Linked DNA regions of Chelatococcus sp. HY11. The protein of the gene in region 2 interacts with the protein of the main gene of each other region in a pairwise test. Links are inferred from orthologs where the notes say so. Each region holds a gene or a part of one and is shown on either strand. Other genes may lie near its edges.

What was found.
Region 1: the proteins of KIO74_RS17870 (region 2) and mntR interact in binary tests that used the Escherichia coli proteins (3 or more experiments, as listed by UniProt). The link is inferred for Chelatococcus sp. HY11 from one-to-one orthologs.

The regions. Positions count from the first base shown.
Region 1 is NZ_JAHBRX010000004.1:394-9,534, forward strand. The notes cover bases 592-3,326. They hold mntR (manganese-binding transcriptional regulator MntR), read left to right. Parts: upstream 592-1,580; coding sequence 1,581-2,072; downstream 2,073-3,326. Other genes in these bases: KIO74_RS30390 (Nramp family divalent metal transporter), read right to left, coding at 592-1,428; KIO74_RS30400 (MgtC/SapB family protein), read right to left, coding at 2,155-3,326. Also shown: more of KIO74_RS30390, read right to left, coding at 118-591; more of KIO74_RS30400, read right to left, coding at 3,327-3,408; KIO74_RS30405 (cytochrome b), read right to left, coding at 3,452-3,976; KIO74_RS30410 (thymidine phosphorylase family protein), read right to left, coding at 3,973-5,499; KIO74_RS30415 (MBL fold metallo-hydrolase RNA specificity domain-containing protein), read right to left, coding at 5,496-6,854; KIO74_RS30420 (phosphoketolase family protein), read right to left, coding at 6,863-9,141.
Region 2 is NZ_JAHBRX010000001.1:3,927,839-3,937,073, forward strand. Bases 745-3,573 are described here. They hold KIO74_RS17870 (methionine ABC transporter ATP-binding protein), read right to left. Parts: upstream 2,828-3,573; coding sequence 1,661-2,827; downstream 745-1,660. Other genes in these bases: KIO74_RS17860 (MetQ/NlpA family ABC transporter substrate-binding protein), read right to left, coding at 745-960; KIO74_RS17865 (methionine ABC transporter permease), read right to left, coding at 1,006-1,671; KIO74_RS17875 (hypothetical protein), read right to left, coding at 3,025-3,231. Also shown: more of KIO74_RS17860, read right to left, coding at 172-744; KIO74_RS17880 (sulfate ABC transporter substrate-binding protein), read left to right, coding at 3,830-4,867; sulfate ABC transporter permease subunit CysT, read left to right, coding at 4,876-5,739; sulfate ABC transporter permease subunit CysW, read left to right, coding at 5,788-6,672; KIO74_RS17895 (sulfate/molybdate ABC transporter ATP-binding protein), read left to right, coding at 6,644-7,732; siroheme synthase CysG, read left to right, coding at 7,924-9,235. UniProt on the Escherichia coli protein: Part of the ABC transporter complex MetNIQ involved in methionine import. Responsible for energy coupling to the transport system. It has also been shown to be involved in formyl-L-methionine transport.

The DNA.
Region 1 (9,141 bases), on a different replicon or contig from region 2:
ACCATCGCCACACGCCGAGATCGGAAGACCTGAGATAATTCTGCCGGTCGGAAACGCCACGCGCCGATCCTGCACGCGAGGTATGCGGCTTTTGGCGGGCACATCGATACGGCAATGTCATCCGGCTGAAGTGCCCGAGACGCCTACTCCGAAAATCTGCGTCAGCAGTACCACGTTAAGAAGCAGCACAATAACAGTTCCAACAATCGCCATGGCTCCGATGAGCCGCGTATTGACGTATGGACCCATGATATCCGGGCGCCGCGTGAAGATCACCAGCGCGATCATCGGCACCGGCAGCGCAATGCTCAAGATGACCTGGCTGACAACGAGCGCGTTCGTGGCATTCACCCCGAGCGCGACGACGACAAAAGCCGGAACCATCGTCACGACGCGGCGTGCCCACAGCGGGATCCGAAATTGGACAAACCCTTGCATGATCATCTGACCGGCCATTGTGCCGACGACAGAACTCGAGATCCCGGATGCGATCAGCGACACCAGGAACACCGCCGCGGCGGCAAAGCCCAAGAGCGGCGTCAAAGTATGATACGCGCTTTCGATTTCGGCGACATCGCTGTGTCCGTTATGAAAGGCGCTGGATGCCATCATGACCATGGCCATGTTGACGAGACCCGCGGCGGCGAGCGCCAGCACAACCTCGATGTTCGAAAACTTCAAGAGCTTGCGTCGCTCCGATTCACCGGCCACAGGTGCGCGCTGTTGGGTCAATCCCGAGTGAAGATAAAGAGCGTGGGGCATGACGGTCGCGCCTATGATGCCGACCGAGATGATCAGCGCCTCACGATCCGGAATGTGCGGCAATAGCGCACTGTATGAGGCCGCCGTCCAGTCAACCGGCGCGATGAACATTTCGACGAGGTAACACAGCCCAATGACCGCAACGAGGCTGCCTATGATCAACTCCATCGGACGGAAGCCGTGCTTCTCGAAAAGCAGGATTCCATAAGTCACGACCGCTGTGACCAGCATGCCCGCAAGGAGCGGCATGTGGGCGAGAAGAGACAGGCCGAGCGCCCCGCCGAGAAACTCGGCAAGATCTGTGGCCATGGCAGCGATTTCGCTTATGATCCACATCGCGATCACGATAGGGACGGGAAAGTATTCTCGGCACATTTCCGCAAGATTGCGCCCGGTCACGATGCCGAGCTTGGCCGAAAGCGCCTGAAACAGCATGGCGATGAGATTCGCCATCAGGACAACCCACAGCAACGTGTAGCCGTATTTGGCACCGGCTTGAATGTTGGTGGCAAAATTGCCGGGGTCCATGTAGGCGATCGATGTGACAACAGCCGGACCGGCAAATAGCAGGGCCGTGGTGGGCCCTCGACGCCGACCCGCCAGCGCCTCTTCGATGGCCGCAATGGTGCGCTGTGTCACGGTCTGCAATGAGAGGAGAGAGGACATTTCGAAGCCTTTCGTTACCTCTGCTTCGAAATATAGCCAAAGCTACATTTTCGTCAATCGACTTTAACGGCGGGCGGGGCGAGGCGTATAATGTCGCTGCGATTCACATGGCTGCGGACTTGGACCATCCGCTCAATCAGAAAGCGACCTCAGTGACCGCGGCACAAATACGACGACGGAGTGACTCATCGGACCGTGATGATCCACGGCAGGCTGAGCGGTTTGAGAAAGCCAGAGCGGCGCGATCGATGACGCTCTTGGAGGACTACGTCGAGCTGATCGCCGACCTGTTGAAAGAGCACGGCGAGGCTAGAACAACCGACATCGCCCGAATACTCGGGGTTACGCACCCCACCGCCACGAAGACGATAGCTAGGCTGAGGCGTGAGGGGTTGGCTGTATCGCGTCCTTATCGGGGCGTGTTTCTGACCGAAGCCGGAATTGCCCTGGCCGACCGGGTTCGGCGAAGGCACCGTCTCGTCGTAGAATTATTGATCGCGGTCGGCGTACCGCAGGAGTCCGCTGAAGCGGATGCCGAAGGCATTGAGCACCACGTGTCAGATGTCACGCTGTCGGCATTCGAGCGTTATCTGAAGAAAAGCGCTGCCGGCGGCCGCAGCCTCGGTGCGACCGGCAAGCCGTGACATTCCTGGCTGAGACGAGAGTGGTCACAGACCGCGGGACGGTATGACGTTCTGTATTGACCGGTGTTGGCAACGGCGTGGACTAGCCGAGATGCGGCAGCGTAACGAAGGCCGCAAAGCCGACGGCACCTGCCACTACGGAGGCGAGCGCGAGAGGAAGCCAGAAACGCACTGGCCCGGTCGCTGCAGCGACGATGAGCCGGCCGGCGGCATTGGTTGCAAGCGCGATCAGCACGGCGTGCCCCACGGTCTCTCTATCGGCTGAGACGCCGAGAAGCCGTAATGCGCTCAGCACGGCAACGTCGATATCGAAGGTGCCGGTGATCGCCGACGTGACCACCATGCCGCCGGTGTTCCCGACCGAAACTGCAGCACTTATGGTCGATACCACCGCAAAAAGAATCGCAAAGGCCAGCAGTGCCCACAATTCGAACGGGTTGCGTGGCATTTGCCCGGCGTCGCTTGGAACTGCACCGCGCGACAGGAACACCCCGCCACACATTACGAAAGTCAGCACCGCGGCAAGAATGGCAAGACCTGCGACGCCGAGCACTGATGGTGAGACGATCGCGACGATGCCGGCAACACGCAGCACCGAGACAGCCGCGGCGAGCGTGGCGGCTCCGGCCAGCGGCCAGGGATTGCCGCCTGCTGTTGCCGTACGCGCGAGCGCCAGCGTGACCGCCGTCGACGACACCACTGCCCCCGCCAATCCGCCCACTAGCACTCCACGTGTGGCTCCGAACAGGCGGACGGCAATATAGCCGAGGAACGAGATGGCAGCCGTCAGCACTGTGAACAGCCAGATCTGTTGCGGATTGAAGCCGCCCCACGGATCGATCGCCTGCGCAGGGAGGAGCGGCAGAATGATCGCCGTCATCACCGCCAGCACCAGCGCTGCGCGCAACTCGATCCAGGAGATGCGCCTGAGAAGGCCATGCAGCAGATCGCGACTGGCGAGCAGGACGGCGAGTGCGGTTCCTCCGGCGGCAGCTGCGCGGTGATCCCCCGTAACCGCCAGAGCTCCGAGCACGAACACGCCCAGCGCCGCGACAACGCCGGTCACGCTGAAATCGGCATCCTGAGTGGCTTCGCGGCTCTTGAACCACGCGAAGACCGCCGTGAAGGCGATCAGACCCGCAATGAGCACCGAAGGCGCCTCGAGACTGCGGGAAAGCGCCGCGAACACGCCGCCCAGCAAGCCGGTGATCGCATAGGTACGGATACCGGCCGTCCTGGCACCGTCCGGGGCGTCGCGCTCGCGCCAGCCGCGCTCGAGGCCGACGAGCAGACCAATAGCCAGGGCGAGGCCGAACTTCGTGATCAAGATTTCCATCGCGAGTCTCCCGACGGCCGGTGACCATAATGGGAGACGTGCATCATCGCGCTTTGCGGATCATCCGCCACAGGACATCGTCGCAGCGCCAGAAGTGGTGCCAAAGCGCGGCGCAGGCATGCAGGAGAACAAGAACGAGTAGCGTCCAGCTAAGGACGCTGTGAACCGGGGCGATCCGAAACGTCAGATACATGGCGATCGTTCCGGTGATCGGCAGTGCGATCAGCACGGCATAGAGGGCGGCGTGCATGGCTTTGGCCGACATGCGCTCCAACGGCGACAAGCCCGGAACAGGCGCCGGACGGCCGTATGTGAAGCGCAGCAGAAGCTGCGCCAGCGCGAGACCAAGAATGGCCCAACCGCTCCAGGCATGCACCTGATGCAGAAACAGGTCGATGGGACGCGGCTTCATGAACAGGTGCGCCATGTGGGTGCGCTGTATTGCCCAGGCGGTCGGCACCTGGACAAGACACAGGACCAGCACCAGCCAATGCATGAGTCGATGCGCGAGAGGAAATCCGTCCGGGCGATCCGCGCCGCGCATCCATCCGGGCAACAGCGTCCTCAAGCCTCGACCTCAACGATGTCGCCTGAGCGTGCGGCATAGTCGAGCGCATAGGCGAGCTCGCCTGTTGTCTCGGCGTGGACATGGAGAAGCGGCTGGCCGCGGTCGATCTCGTCGCCGAGCCTGACCTCCATGTGAACGCCCGCCGCCTTCGCTTCCGGCGCGCCCGCGAGCTTGGCGAGCCGGGAGAGCTTGCGGTTGTTGATATGAACCACGCGGCCGGCGTGCGGTGCCGTCAACGGATGGGCGTAGGCCGCCTTCGGCGGCACACGAAGGCCGCCCTGCGCCTGGCAGATCGCCTCGAATTTCGACCAGGCCCTGCCGCTCGCAAGGGTAGCCAGCGCGAGATTGACACCCTCTCCCTTCTCCGCCTTGCCGCCGATCTCGAGCGCGGCTCCGGCCAGCGCGGCGGCGCGACGACGCAGATCGTCGGGCGCCGTCGGCGCGTTGTTCAGCACGGCAAGCACGTCATGGGCCTCGAGAGCCGGTCCGATGCCGCGCCCAACAGGCTGGGCGCCGTCGGTCTGGACGCAGGTCGTTGCAAGATCGAAGCGTGTCGCAACCGCGCTCAGGCGCTGCGCAAGGCGGCCAGCCGCGTCCTCGCCGCGCACCTTCGCGGTGGCGCCGACCGGAATGTCGATCACGACATGGGTTGACCCCGCTGCGATCTTCTTGGACAGGACGGAGGCGATCAGCTGGCCTTCGGTGTCGATATCGAGCTCGCGCTCGACGCGCACGAAGATATCGTCGGCCGGGCTCAGATGCACGGCGCCGCCCCAGGCGATACAGCCGCCTTCACGTTCAACGACGCGCCTCAATGTCGCGATGTCGAGTTCCACCGGAGCCAGCGTCTCCATCGTGTCGGCGGTGCCGGCCGGAGAGGTGATGGCACGTGACGAGGTCTTGGGCATGAGCAGGCCGTTTGCCGCGACGATCGCGACCACGATCGGCGTTGTCCTGTTGCCGGGGAGGCCGCCGACGCAATGCTTGTCGACCACGATCGGCGCGTCCCAGCGCATCCGTTCGCCGACGTCCACCATAGCGCCGGTCAGGTCGGCGGTTTCGTTCTCGTCGAGGGGGAGGGCAGCACTGGCGGTCAGAAAGGCCGCAAGGTGGACCTCCGTGTAGCGGCCGGCGACCACGTCGCGCAGGATCTCGGAAAAGGCTCGGGAGTCGAGCCGATTGCCGTAGATGCGCTGACGCACGCTCGCCAGGGAGTCAATCGCTGGCGCATGGCTGACCCGGACCACATCACCGTCGGTCAGGCCAAGCCGTTCCCACGCGGCCTCGGAAAGGCCGACCTCGTCGATGGCGATGAGCCCGTCACCATCGACCTGAAACAGCGTCGCCTGCACCTCGCCATTCCCGTTGGACACGAGCACCTGCGAGCGCGCCGACAGTCCCTCCGACCGGCAGACGTGGCAATCGGTGCGCATGACGACGACAGCCTGATGCTGGGTGTGCAGATGGATGCGTCGCACCCGCAGCGTCGGTTGAGCGGGAATGGCCATGTCGGTCGACGTCATAGATCGAACTTCTGGTTCTGACGGGGAACGACGGCGTTCCACTTGAGCTCGCGGTCGATGCGAACGCGCAGGGCTTCCGCGCCTTCGTCTTCACCATGCACGATGAACACACGTGACGGCGGTCGCCGGAAGCCCGAAAGCCATCGCATCAGCTCGTTCGAATCGGCATGGGCTGACAGCATCGACAGTTCCTCGACCGCAGCGCGAACCGGAATCCATTCGCCGTGGATCTTGGTCTCCTGCGCGCCTTGCAGCATGGCCCGGCCGCGGGTGCCGGCTGCCTGGAAACCGGAGAACAGGATCGTGTTGCGGGCGTGTGGAGCGAACGCCTTCAGGTGGTGGAGGACGCGCCCGCCGGTCGCCATGCCGCTCGCCGAGATCACCACCTTGGGGTAGGGGCTTGCCGTGATGCCCTTCGAGCCGTCGACGTCGCGGGTGTAGGTCGCAATCGCGCAGACTTCCTTGCATTGCTCCGGCGTCAGACGGTGGTCCCCGCGATGGGCGTGGAGGAGGTCGGTGGCGTCGATTGCCATCGGACTGTCAAGATAGACAGGCACCTTCGCCAGGCGCCCAGCCCTTTTGAGCTTCCAGAGATGGTAAAGGAGCGATTGCGCGCGGCCCACGGCGAAGGCGGGAACGACGACCGTCCCGCCGCGCGCGACCGTTCGCTCGACGACGGCGCCGAGCGCTTCGGTGGGATCGGCAGGATCGTGCACACGGTTGCCGTAGGTCGATTCGACCAACACATAGTCCGCCTCCGGCACCGGCACGGGATCGGGAAGAACCGGATCGTCATAGCGGCCGAGATCGCCGGAGAAGGCGACACGGCGTCCGCCCCATTCGATCTCGGCGGTGGCGGCCCCAAGGATGTGACCGGCATGGCGGAAAGTCAGCGTCGCGCCGAACGAGAGCTTGACCGTTTTGTCGAAGGGGACGGTCGAGAAGAATTCGAGGCTGCGCTCAGCGTCACGGATGCCGTAGAGGGCGAGCGCCGGCTTGTGCTTCGAAAAGCCCTTTCGGTTGGCGTACTCCGCATCCTTTTCCTGCAGGTGACCACTGTCCTTGAGGATAAGCTCCGCGACGTCCCGGGTCGCCCCCGTCGAATAGATCGTTCCTTTGAAGCCGTCGCGCACAAGCTTGGGAAGATACCCAGAATGGTCGAGATGGGCGTGCGTCAGGATAACGGCGTCGATGCTCGATGGGTCGATCGGCAGCGGCTCCCAGTTCAGCTCGCGCAGATTTTTGAGGCCCTGAAACAGTCCGCAGTCGATCAGGATGCGTTTGTCGCCGTTGGCGAGCAGATGTTTCGAGCCGGTGACGGTGCCTGCGCCGCCGAGGGAAGTAAGTGTCAGCATGGCGTCCTTCATTTGGTAGGAGGGATGAGATCGGCGGGCGAGCCTTTCCCATCGATGGCATTGCGTTCGGCGACTGTCAGGAATTCGTTGCGCGACCATCCGGCCAAAGGTGCGGCGGCATCGATCAGATGCGCCCAACTGCAGCGATTGGCGAACAGCAGGCCCGCGGTATCCAGCGTGCCGCCCCGGCTGATATAGCCGCGGGCCACAGTGTGTTTCGGACCGCTGTCGAGCCGTCGCAGCAGGCCGAGCATCGGCTCGGGCCGTGTGTGCGAGACGATCAGGCGCGGGACATCGACCGGGAAGAGGCGCACGAGCTCCTCGTCGGACGCCACAAAACGCGCCTCGATCGGATCGCGCGGGATCCGGAAGCGACCGGGCTCGCTGATCGCCGTCACCACCACCCGCCGTCCATGCTCTTTCAGGCGGTGCGCCGCCTTGAGCGCCTCTTCGAGCTGGTAGGCCCCGATCGCAACGATCTGCAACTCGGCGCCGTCAACCTGTCCTGCGATGTGGGCAGCGCCGTCGGCGACAAAACGGACGGCGGCCGCGCCGTCGAAGCGGTGCGGCATGTCGCGCTTGGAGACGATCACGCAGGCGACCTGGCCGCGCCCTTCGAACACCGAAGCCATGGTGGCGACGGCGCTGTTGGCGTCAACGGGAAACAGCACACGCGCTGTGTCCGACATCTCGCCGAGCAGAGCCTCGCCGACGGTCGGGTCCTGATGCGACTGCTCGTTCTTGGAATTCTCCCACGTATGCGAGGTGACGACGAGCGGCACGGAAATCCAGCCTGGGTTCTGGCCCACGGTGCGTTGGTGGCGCGCGAAGATAATCTCCTGACGCAAGCCACCCAGCATCTTCATCGCGAATGCTTCGTAGCTGACGATGAGGTTGATCCCGCCTTTGTTCGCAAGGGCCGCGGCGGCGACCGCCTCCTCGTTGAGCGCCGTGATCACGCTGCCGTTGCGTGCTTCGGCGACGCCCGTCTCCGGCGAATTGACGCGATGGCGCAGGCGCTCGAGGGTCGCGCCCATATGATTGGAGCTCAACTCGTCGGGGTTGCCGACACGCACGCGCAGAGCAGGATTGGCGTCGACGAGCCGTACAAACCAGCGATCGAGCGCGTGCATAGCGCAGTCCGCCGGTGAGCCGGCTTCCGTCCAGTGGGGGGCGGGGAGTTCCGGCGCCGGCGGATGGCGGACCGCCAGAGGGTGAAGGCTCTCCGCTGGCCGGTTCTGCCGCTCGTGGACCGCTACGGCTGCGACCGCCGCCTCGATGTCGCCAGGTGGGACGAACAGGTCTTTCGCCGCGGCGTTGAAGGCGCTGCGCGCAGCTTCGTTTCGCGAAGGGTTTGCTGCCAGAGGCAGGTTGTGCGCGGCATTGGTGCCTGCGCCAGGGAAGCCGAACCCCTTCACGGTCTCGGCGATGACGTAGGGCATGGGGGTCGGATAGGCGCGATCGGGATCGGCGGAAAAGCGCCCAAGGCGTTCCTCCGCCGTCAGGATCGCCCAGACGAAGGCCGCGGGATCGCGACCGTCGATCTCGAACGGATCGAAGCCGTTGAGCCTGAGATGATCGGCGAGCCAGGCCGCACCGCCCTGCTGCGCAATCTGCGCCCGCTCCTCAATCCTTCGGCCGTTGAGGATCATGACCGGCACGACGAGACCGCAGTCCTCGGCCCGCCACCAGCGCGGCGTCCAGTCAGAGCCGCGCTGCTCCTCGAAGGCGCCATCGCTCAAGAAGGCGACCAGGCTTTCTCCCGGTAGCGGGGCATGCACATATTGGACCTCGGCGAAGCCGAGATACCCGCCCTCGGAGATGGCGCCGGCCGTGTTCGGTCCGGCATGGCTGCCGATCGGCACCGCCGGACGGCCTTGGGCGTCGATCGCGTAGGAATAGAAGTCGGCCGCAAGCTGGGAAAGCCCCTTCTCGCTGCGGTCATAGCGCCCTTTCTGCGCATCCGAAACATCGCCGGTCAGCGCGTTGAGCGCCTCGATCGCGGCGACGCAATGGCCCTGGCCCATCACCCAGGAGCGGGTGGTGGCCGAGAGTGCGTTCGCCGTGAGATAGCCGACAAAGGCCGGCACCATGTTTAGCGATCCGCCGGTATGACCTTCCGGAGCAGCCTTGAAAGCCTCGGCCGGCAGCGGCGCGCCGGAGAGGTCGACGCACTTGGCATAGGTCATGTGAACGACCGTCCACATCGCGGCAGACGCCAGCCGGTCGGCGGCGGCGAGCAGGCGGTAGAGCGCGTCAGGGTCCAGCTTTGGCGACTGCGCGAGTG
Region 2 (9,235 bases):
ATGTGGTGGCGCACATGAACAGGATATTGCTGGCTGCAGAGTAAAAAAGAACCCGGATGGACAGGCCATCCGGGTTTGCCAAGTCTCGGGCGGAGATTAAGTCTCGGGCGGAGAAAGGTTTAGTCATAAACGGACAGCCGTGGTCATCCCGCGTCCACGATGCCGCGAGGTTTACCAGCTTGGGAGTATGGAACCCTTGAAGGTCTTTTCGATGAAGCTCTTCACTTCGGGAGTGTGGTAGCTGTCGACAAGTATCTTCACCCACGGCTTGTCCTTATCGACGCTGCGGACCGCGATGACGTTCACGTAGGGACCTTTCGCGTCTTCGGTGAGGATGATCGCCGAGGGATCGATACCGGCCGAGGTCGCATAATTGGTGTTGATCGACGCCGCCGCCACGTCATCCAAGGTGCGTGGGGTCTGAGCCGCCTCGATTTCCAGGAACTTTAGCTTCTTCGGATTGTCGATGATGTCGAGCGGGCTGGGCTTGAAGCCGACGCCTTCCTTCAGCTTGATCAGTCCCTTGGCCTGGAGCAGCAGCAGGCTGCGCCCGCCATTGGTCGGGTCGTTCTGGATAGCGACGGTGGAGCCTTCGGGGATGTCGTTCCAGGACTTGTATTTCTTGGAATAGATGCTGAGGGGGAACGTCACGGTGGATGCGACATTCTCGATCTTGAAGCCACGATCGGCTTTCTGGTTGTCGAGGAACGGCTCGTGCTGGAACGAGTTGGCCTGGATGTCGCCGGAATCGAGCGCCTGATTGGGCACGACATAGTCGGAGAATTCGACGATCTCGATGGTGACGCCCTGCTTGGCGGCAATGGGCTTCACCGCTTCCAGGATCTGCGCATGCGGGCCCGGCGTCACGCCGATCTTGATCGTTTCCGCTTGGGCGGACAGGGATGTCGCCGCGAATGTGAGGCTTGCCGCGACGGCGAGGGTTAAGAACGAGAGTTTCATGGCAGTCTCCGTGGACAGATATTCTTCAGGATCAGGCACGCGTGATCAGCCGTGGCGCACGCGCTTGTTCAGCTTGCGCGACAGGGCGTCGCCGAGGCTTTGGATGCCCTGCACGAGAAGGATGAGGACGAGAACGACAGCGGCCATCACATCCGGCATGAAGCGCTGGTAGCCATAGCGGATGCCGAGATCCCCCAGGCCGCCACCGCCAACCACGCCGACGATGGCGGAGAAGCCGATCAGGCTGACGATGGCGAGCGTCAGGCCTAGCACGATTCCGGGCAAAGCCTCGGGCACCAGCACCTTGGCGAGAATCTGCACCGGGCTCGCGCCCATGGCGCGCGCCGCCTCGATCAGCCCCTGATCGACCTCGCGAATTGAGCCTTCGACGAGGCGGGCGATGAATGGGGTGGCGGCCACCGCGAGGGGGACGATGGCCGCCGTGGTGCCGATCGACGTGCCCGCGACAAGGCGGGTGAACGGGATGATCGACACGGTGAGAATGATGAAGGGTGTCGAGCGCGCAGCATTCACGATGATGCCAAGGACACTGTTGGCGACGGGCGCCGACAGCAGCTCGCCGCGCTTGCTCGTGGCCAGGAAAACGCCGAGCGGCAGGCCAATGAGGGTGCCGATCGCGGTGGCGGCTGCGACCATGTAGAGCGTATCAAGTGTTGACGCGGCGATCAGGCGGATGATTTCAGGCGACATCGCTCTGTCCCCCCTTGTTCTGCGTGGCGTCCACCGGGGCTTGATCGGCGCCGAGGGCGATGAAGCCCAGCGTTTCGACATCCAGGCCGCGCGCCGTGAGGAAGGCGGTGATGCGTTGCAGCAGGCTGGCGTCGTTGGGCACGGCGACGATCAGCGTGCCGAACGGCCGTCCGGAAATGGCGTCCACCGTGCCGCCGAGGATATTGACGTCGATCGCGAAGTTGCGGGTGATCTGCGACAGCACGGGGTCGGTGGCGTGCGAGCCCCTGAAGATGACGCGCAGGACGGCCTGGCTGGAGGGAGCCGCCTCGGTGGTCAGGCGCGCGGCGACATAGGCGGGGAGGGCACGGCCGCTTTCGGCGGCCAGGAAGGTCCGTGTCGTCGGGTGCTGCGGCCTGGTGAACAGGTCGAATACGTCTCCCTTCTCGACGATGCGGCCCTTGTCGATAACCGCCACGTCACGGGCGATGCCCCGGATCACGGCCATTTCGTGGGTGATCAGGAGAATGGTGAGCTTCAGCTCGGCATTGATCGTCGCGAGCAGGTCGAGGATCGAGCGGGTGGTCTCGGGATCGAGCGCGGAGGTCGCCTCATCCGAAAGCAGCACCTTGGGCCGCGTCGCCAGCGCCCGCGCGATGCCGACGCGCTGCTTCTGGCCGCCGGAAAGCTCGGCGGGATAGCGATCGCGCTTGTCGGCGAGGCCCACGAGCTCGATGAGGGGGCCGACCCGCTGCCTGATCTCTTCGCGGCTGGCGCCGGCGATCTCGAGCGGCAGGGCGACATTGTCGTAGACGGTGCGGGAGGACAAGAGATTGAAGTGCTGGAAAATCATGCCGATCGAACGCCTGAGCTGTCTCAGGTCTTTCTCGGCCAAGCGCGCGACGTCGGTGCCATCGACCAGGACACGACCCGCTGTCGGCTTCTCCAGGCCGTTGACGAGGCGGATCAACGTGGACTTGCCGGCGCCGCTGCGCCCTATGACGCCCAGAATTGAGCCGCGCCGCACGGTGAGATCGATGTCCTCGAGGGCGGCGACCGCGGTCTGCCGCCCTCGGGCGGCGAATGTCTTGGCGACGCCCTCGAAACGCACGACGGCATCGTCAGCGGCCAAGGGCGGCTGGGCTGCGTCCTGCGGATGAAATGGAAGAGCGTTCACGGTTGATCTCGTTTCTCATAGGATTTGCGGCAGAATAACATGCGCCGCCCTACAATGATTGCTTGTGCTGCGAAAGTATAAGCGCGCGATGCTGCCACGATTATGCTTGATGGGCCGGTTGTGGGGAGGGCCGCCACGTCGGGTTGCTTCGTCGCCGAACAGGGCCTTTGACGCGGCGGTCCTCAACGCAGCCCGGATCAGTCGATACGGTGCGGGACGTTGCGCCGTCCGACCCCGTTGAGATGGCGCTGCGCTGCCTTCTGGGCAGCCCACGGATCGGCAAAGACCTGACCGTTCAGGCTGTAGAAGGGACGCGCGGACGCATGGAAGCGATAACCATGGGTATCGCGCGCAACGATGCCAGCCGGCCGGCCGGCGACCTCGATGAGATAGCTGTCGTACATGATGTTTATGCGCCGGTGCTGTGGCGCCTCTCTTGCTCGGATTGTCCGGAATGACTGGTCAGATGCGCTGGTTGCGACAGCACATGCCTGCGACGTCACATCGACACGGACACATTCGGGAGGAGCAGAGGGCATGACCGGCTGCGCGCGGAGCCTGGCTCGACGGCGAGTGGTGCGAGAAAGAAAGTGCCATGCGCATCTCCTGCATTGACCGGAGCCACGAAGACACTTCGTGGCGCTTTAGCGTTTGGTGACGCGGCGCAAGCTGCTTTCAAATTCCCGCGGTGGACCAGATTTCGCCGATCCGACGGCTCCATACATAAGGCCCTTCTGGTGAAAGTCAACAGTTTATGTAGAATTATATTTTTCACATGCACTAAATGTATTTAATTGTTCGGCACAAGTTGGCGGCTCGCGCGTTCGATAATGTGAACTGATGGTCCGGAGGGCTTGAGGAAGAAGGGTTGTCACCGCTCATTTTGACGTATAATTTATGTGAAATTATTAATTCCACAAATTCTATATTGATTATGTAGAAATATGCGTAAACAATGCGGTCAAACTGGTTCCATCGAGCCGGATGATTGAGGAGGCCGCCATGGTGACGAATACATTCAAGCTGTCGCGCCGGTTTGTCGTGGCGCTCGCGGCGCTCGGTGCCGCGTCCGCGGCCTTGCCGGTTGCGCCAGCGCGTGCGGAGACGGTGCTGCTCAACGTCTCCTATGATCCGACGCGGGAGCTTTATCGCGAGCTCAACGCCGCGTTCATAGCGGACTACGAGAAGAAGGCAGGCGAGAAGCTGACAGTCCGGGTCTCGCACGGCGGTTCCGGTTCGCAGGCGCGGACGGTGATCGACGGGCTCGACGCCGACGTCGTCACGCTCGCGCTGGCCGCCGATATCGATGCGATCGCCAATCGCACGGATCTCATTCCGAAGGATTGGCAGAAGCGCCTTCCCAACAATTCCTCGCCCTATACCTCGACCATCGTTTTCCTGGTGCGCAAGGGGAACCCGAAGGGCATCAAGGATTGGGATGATCTGATCAAGCCCGGCGTGCAGGTGATCACGCCCAACCCGAAGACCTCGGGTGGCGCGCGCTGGAATTATCTGGCGGCCTGGGGCTTCGAGCTTGGCCGGACCAAGAGCGATGAGAAGGCGAAGGAATTCGTCGCGGCCCTGTTCAGGAACGTGCCTGTCCTCGATACGGGCGCGCGCGGCTCGACGATCACCTTCGCCCAGCGTGAGCTCGGCGATGTGCTGCTCGCATGGGAAAACGAGGCGTTTCTCGCTTCCGCCGAGTTCGGCGCCGACAAATTCGACATCGTCGTGCCGTCAATTTCGATCCTGGCCGAGCCGCCTGTCACGCTTGTGGACGGCAACGTCGACAAGAAGGGCACTCGCAAGCAGGCAGAGGCCTATCTGAACTTCCTTTATACGCCCGAAGCGCAGGCGATCATCGCCAAGCACAAGTATCGGCCGTCGAAGCGGGAGTTCGCGCGCAAGGAGGATCTCGCGGCTTTGCCAGCTATCAAGCTCATCACGATCGACGATGTCTTTGGGGGCTGGACGAAGGTGCAGAAGGAACATTTCGACAACGGCGGCATCTTTGATCAGATCGTGAAGGTCAAGCGATGAGCCAAGCGATGACGTCGGCCGGGGCTCGCAGTCCATCGTTTCGCCACTGGCGGGCGCCGAGCGCGCTTCCCGGCTTTGGCATCGCTTTTGGCTATACGCTCATCTATCTGGCGTTGATCGTCCTCATACCGATGGCGGGGCTCGCGCTCAAGTCAGCCTCGCTCGGCATAGCTGGGATCGTCGACATCATCACCGAGGAGCGGACGCTCGCGGCGCTCAGGACGAGCTTCGGCGTGTCGCTCGCAGCCGCCGGCTTCGGCAGCGTGTTCGGTCTCGCTATCGCCTGGGTTTTGACCCGTTACCATTTCCCCGGTCGCCGGCTGATCGATGCGATGGTGGACCTGCCCTTCGCGCTCCCCACAGCTGTCGCCGGCATCGCGCTCGGCGCCATTTACGCGCCGAACGGCTGGGTGGGTGCGCAGCTGGCGCCTTTCGGAATCAAGGTGGCCTTCACGCCGCTCGGCATCTTCGTCGCACTCGTCTTTGTCAGTCTCCCCTTTGCGGTGCGCACGGTTCAGCCGTTGATCGAGGAGATCGACAGGGAGCTTGAGGAAGCTTCCGCGACGCTCGGCGCCAGCCGTTTGCAAACGGTGTGGCGCGTGCTGTTGCCGCCGCTCGTGCCGGCGGTGCTCACGGGATTCGCGTTGGGCTTCGCGCGGGCCGTCGGCGAATACGGCTCGGTCATCTTCATCGCGGGCAACCTGCCTTACGTGTCCGAGATCGCCCCGCTCCTCATCGTCATCAAGCTCGAGGAATTCGACTATGCCGGCGCGACGGCGATCGCGCTAATCATGCTCGTGATCTCTTTTTCGAGCCTGCTCGTCATCAACCTCATTCAGGCCTGGAGCCGGCGGAGGTTCGGGCATGTCTAGCGCGACCAAGTCCCGTTTCATCGTCCCGGCGACATTGGGGAGGCACCCATGGCAAGCGTGACGCTGTCCACGGGGAGCGTGGCGAGGCCGCATGCGGCCAGGCGCGTCGCGACGACGGAGGCGCCGATAGCCCGCTGGCTGCTCATCGCGGGCACGCTGTGCTTTCTCGCGTTGTTCCTGCTGCTGCCTCTGCTCGCGGTTTTTTCGCAGGCATTCGCGGCCGGCGTCGGCACCTATTGGGCCGCGCTGCGCGAGCCCGATGCGCTGGCCGCCATTCGCCTGACACTTCTGGTGGCCGCGATCGCCGTGCCCCTCAATCTCGTCTTCGGTATCGCGGCGTCCTGGGCCATCACCAAATTCGAGTTTCGTGGCAAGAGCTTCCTCATCACGCTCATCGACCTGCCGTTCTCGGTCTCTCCCGTGGTCGCAGGCCTGATCTATGTGCTCCTTTTCGGAGCTCAGGGCTTTCTCGGGCCCTATCTCAAATCACAAGGCTTGCAGATCATCTTTGCGGTTCCGGGTATCGTTCTCGCCACCGTCTTCGTGACTTTTCCCTTCGTGGCGCGCGAACTCATTCCCCTCATGCAGCAACAGGGCACAAGCGACGAAGAGGCGGCGCTGACGCTGGGCGCTTCCGGCTTCACGGCCTTCCGCACGGTGACGCTGCCGAACATCCGCTGGGCGCTTCTCTACGGCGTGCTGCTTTGCAACGCGCGGGCGATGGGGGAATTTGGCGCCGTTTCGGTGGTATCCGGCCGCATTCGGGGACTTACCAACACCATGCCGCTGCAGGTGGAGATTCTCTACAATGAATATAACATCGTCGCGGCCTTCGCCGTTGCTTCGCTCCTCGCTCTCCTCGCCCTTGTCACTCTCGCAGGGAAATCAATTCTCGAATGGCGATATGGTAACAGCCTCGACACCCAGCACTAAGGCGGGGCATCCGCCCGCGGGGATCCGCGTTGTCGGGATAGCCAAGGATTTCGGAGGGGACGCGGCGCTTCGAGGCGTCGACCTCGACATCGCGCCGGGCGAGCTCGTCGCCCTGCTCGGGCCGTCCGGTTCGGGCAAGACGACGCTGCTGCGCATCATCGCCGGGCTGGAAGATGCCAGTGCAGGCCAGGTGTTCTTCGGGCATGACGACGCCACGCGCCTCTCGGTGCAGGAGCGCCGCGTCGGCTTTGTCTTCCAGCACTATGCGCTGTTTCGGCACATGACGGTGTTCGACAATGTCGCCTATGGCCTGAAGGTGCGGCCGCGCGCGGAGCGGCCCTCCAAGGCCGAGATCCGTGAGCGGGTGCTCTCGCTGATCGACCTCGTACAGCTTGGCGGCCTGGAGCGCCGCTATCCCTCCCAGCTCTCGGGCGGGCAACGGCAGCGTGTCGCGCTGGCGCGGGCGCTGGCGGTGGAGCCGCGCGTGCTCCTGCTCGACGAGCCCTTTGGCGCCCTCGATGCCAAGGTGCGCAAGGATCTGCGCCGCTGGCTGCGTGAGATCCATGATCGAACCGGCCATACCACTGTTTTCGTGACTCACGACCAGGATGAGGCGATGGAGCTTGCCGACCGGGTCGCCATCCTCAACAAAGGGCGGCTGGAGCAGGTCGGTTCCGCCGATGAGGTCTACGAAAACCCCGCGTCTGCTTTCGTGATGTCCTTCGTGGGGGACACCGTCAGCCTCCCGGTGGCCGTGCGCGCTGGCCGCATCTTCTTTGGCGACGCGCCGCTGGAAGCGGACGTGGCTGACGCGCCGGAAGGGCCGGCCGCCCTGTATCTGCGACCGTCGAACCTGGCCTTGACCCGGTGCGACGAGGGCGGGGTGCTCGGCGGGACCGTCGTGGCGGTTCGTCGCACGGCGAATGGCCGTCGTGCCGAGGTTCTGACGGATGTCGGCGCGGCATCGGTCGAGGTCGAGCTGCCCAGCGGCAAGCTGCTCGCACCCGGCGAACGCGTTGGCCTGCATATCCTGAAGGCGCGCCTGTTTCCGACCGCCTAGCGTTAGTTGAACGTCAGGAACGGCCTGCCGCGACGCCGGGAAGGGGGGATGATCCCTCCCGTGAGGGGAGGGATCGGAGCGACGAGGATCCAGCGCACGGCGTTCCTTAAAATACGTCTAAAATTTGTATTTTTATTATTATTTACGCGTGTTATCGTAATTTATAAATTTTACGGTCATTCGGTGTTGATTTGCCTCGCTTGCGCTTCTTTCCCGTATCCTATGACGTTGCCGGCAAGGCCGTGGTCGTGGCTGGCGGCGCGGAGCCCGCGCTCGCGAAGTTGCGCCTCCTCGTGCGGAGCGAGGCGCGGCTTACGCTTGTGTCGCCGAATATCGACGGTGAACTGGCTGCCTTCGCCCATGAGCATGGCATCCCGCATGTGGCCCGTGACCTGACGCTGGCGGATGTGGATGGCGCCGCGCTTCTCTTCGTGGCGACCGATGACGAGGCGCAGGACGCGGCTCTGGCGGCGTTGGGGCGGCAGGCCGGCGTGCCCGTGAATGTGGTCGACCGGCCGCATCTGTCCGACTTCGCGGTGCCGGCGATCGTCGATCGCGCTCCCGTGGCGGTGGCGATCTCGACCGATGGCTATGCGCCGGTACTCGCCCAGCGCGTGCGTGCGGCCATCGAAATGCTGCTGCCGCCCGAGTTCGGCAGGCTCGGCGAGCTTGCCGCCTCCCTGCGCGGTGCCGTCATTGCCTCCCTTGGCACCGCGCGCCATCGCCGGCGTTTCTGGGCCCGTCTGTTCGATGGCCGCAGCGCCGACCTCGCCTTGTCCGGCGATCTGGCCGGCGCCCGTCGCGCCGCGCTGTCCGTGCTGGGCGAGAGCTTTACGGCCAATGAAGGCGTGGTCTGGCTGATCGGCGCGGGCCCCGGCGCGACGGATCTGCTCACCTTGAGGGCGCAGCGCCTGCTCCAGCAGGCTGACGTGATCGTCCATGATCGCCTCGTGCCCGCCGAGGTCGTCGAGATGGGCCGCCGCGACGCCGAGCGTATTTCCGTCGGCAAGGCCAAGGGGCACCATTCCGTTCCCCAGCATGAGATTGACGCGCTCCTCGTGCGGCTCGCCCGCGAGGGCAAGCAGGTTGCTCGCCTCAAGGCTGGCGACCCCCTGGTGTTCGGCCGGGCGGGTGAGGAACTGGCCGCGCTCCGCACCGCAGGTATCCGCCATGAGATCGTGCCCGGCGTCACATCGGCGCTGGCGGCAGCCGCGGATGCCGGTGTTCCGCTGACGCTGCGGGGCGTTTCGTCCGCGCTCGCCTTCGCGACCGGCCACGGCGCCGATGGCGCGGAGCCGGCGGGTTGGGCCGAGGTTGCGAGAACGGGTGGCACGATTGCCGTCTACATGGGCGCCAGTGTGGCCGGCGATGTGGGTCGGCGGCTCGAGGCCGAGGGGGTTTTCCCTGCGACCCCCGTGGTGGCCGTCGAGAATGCGGGACGCACCGAGCGCCGCATCTTCTCCGGCACATTGGCCGAGCTCGGGGCGCTCGCCACACGTAACG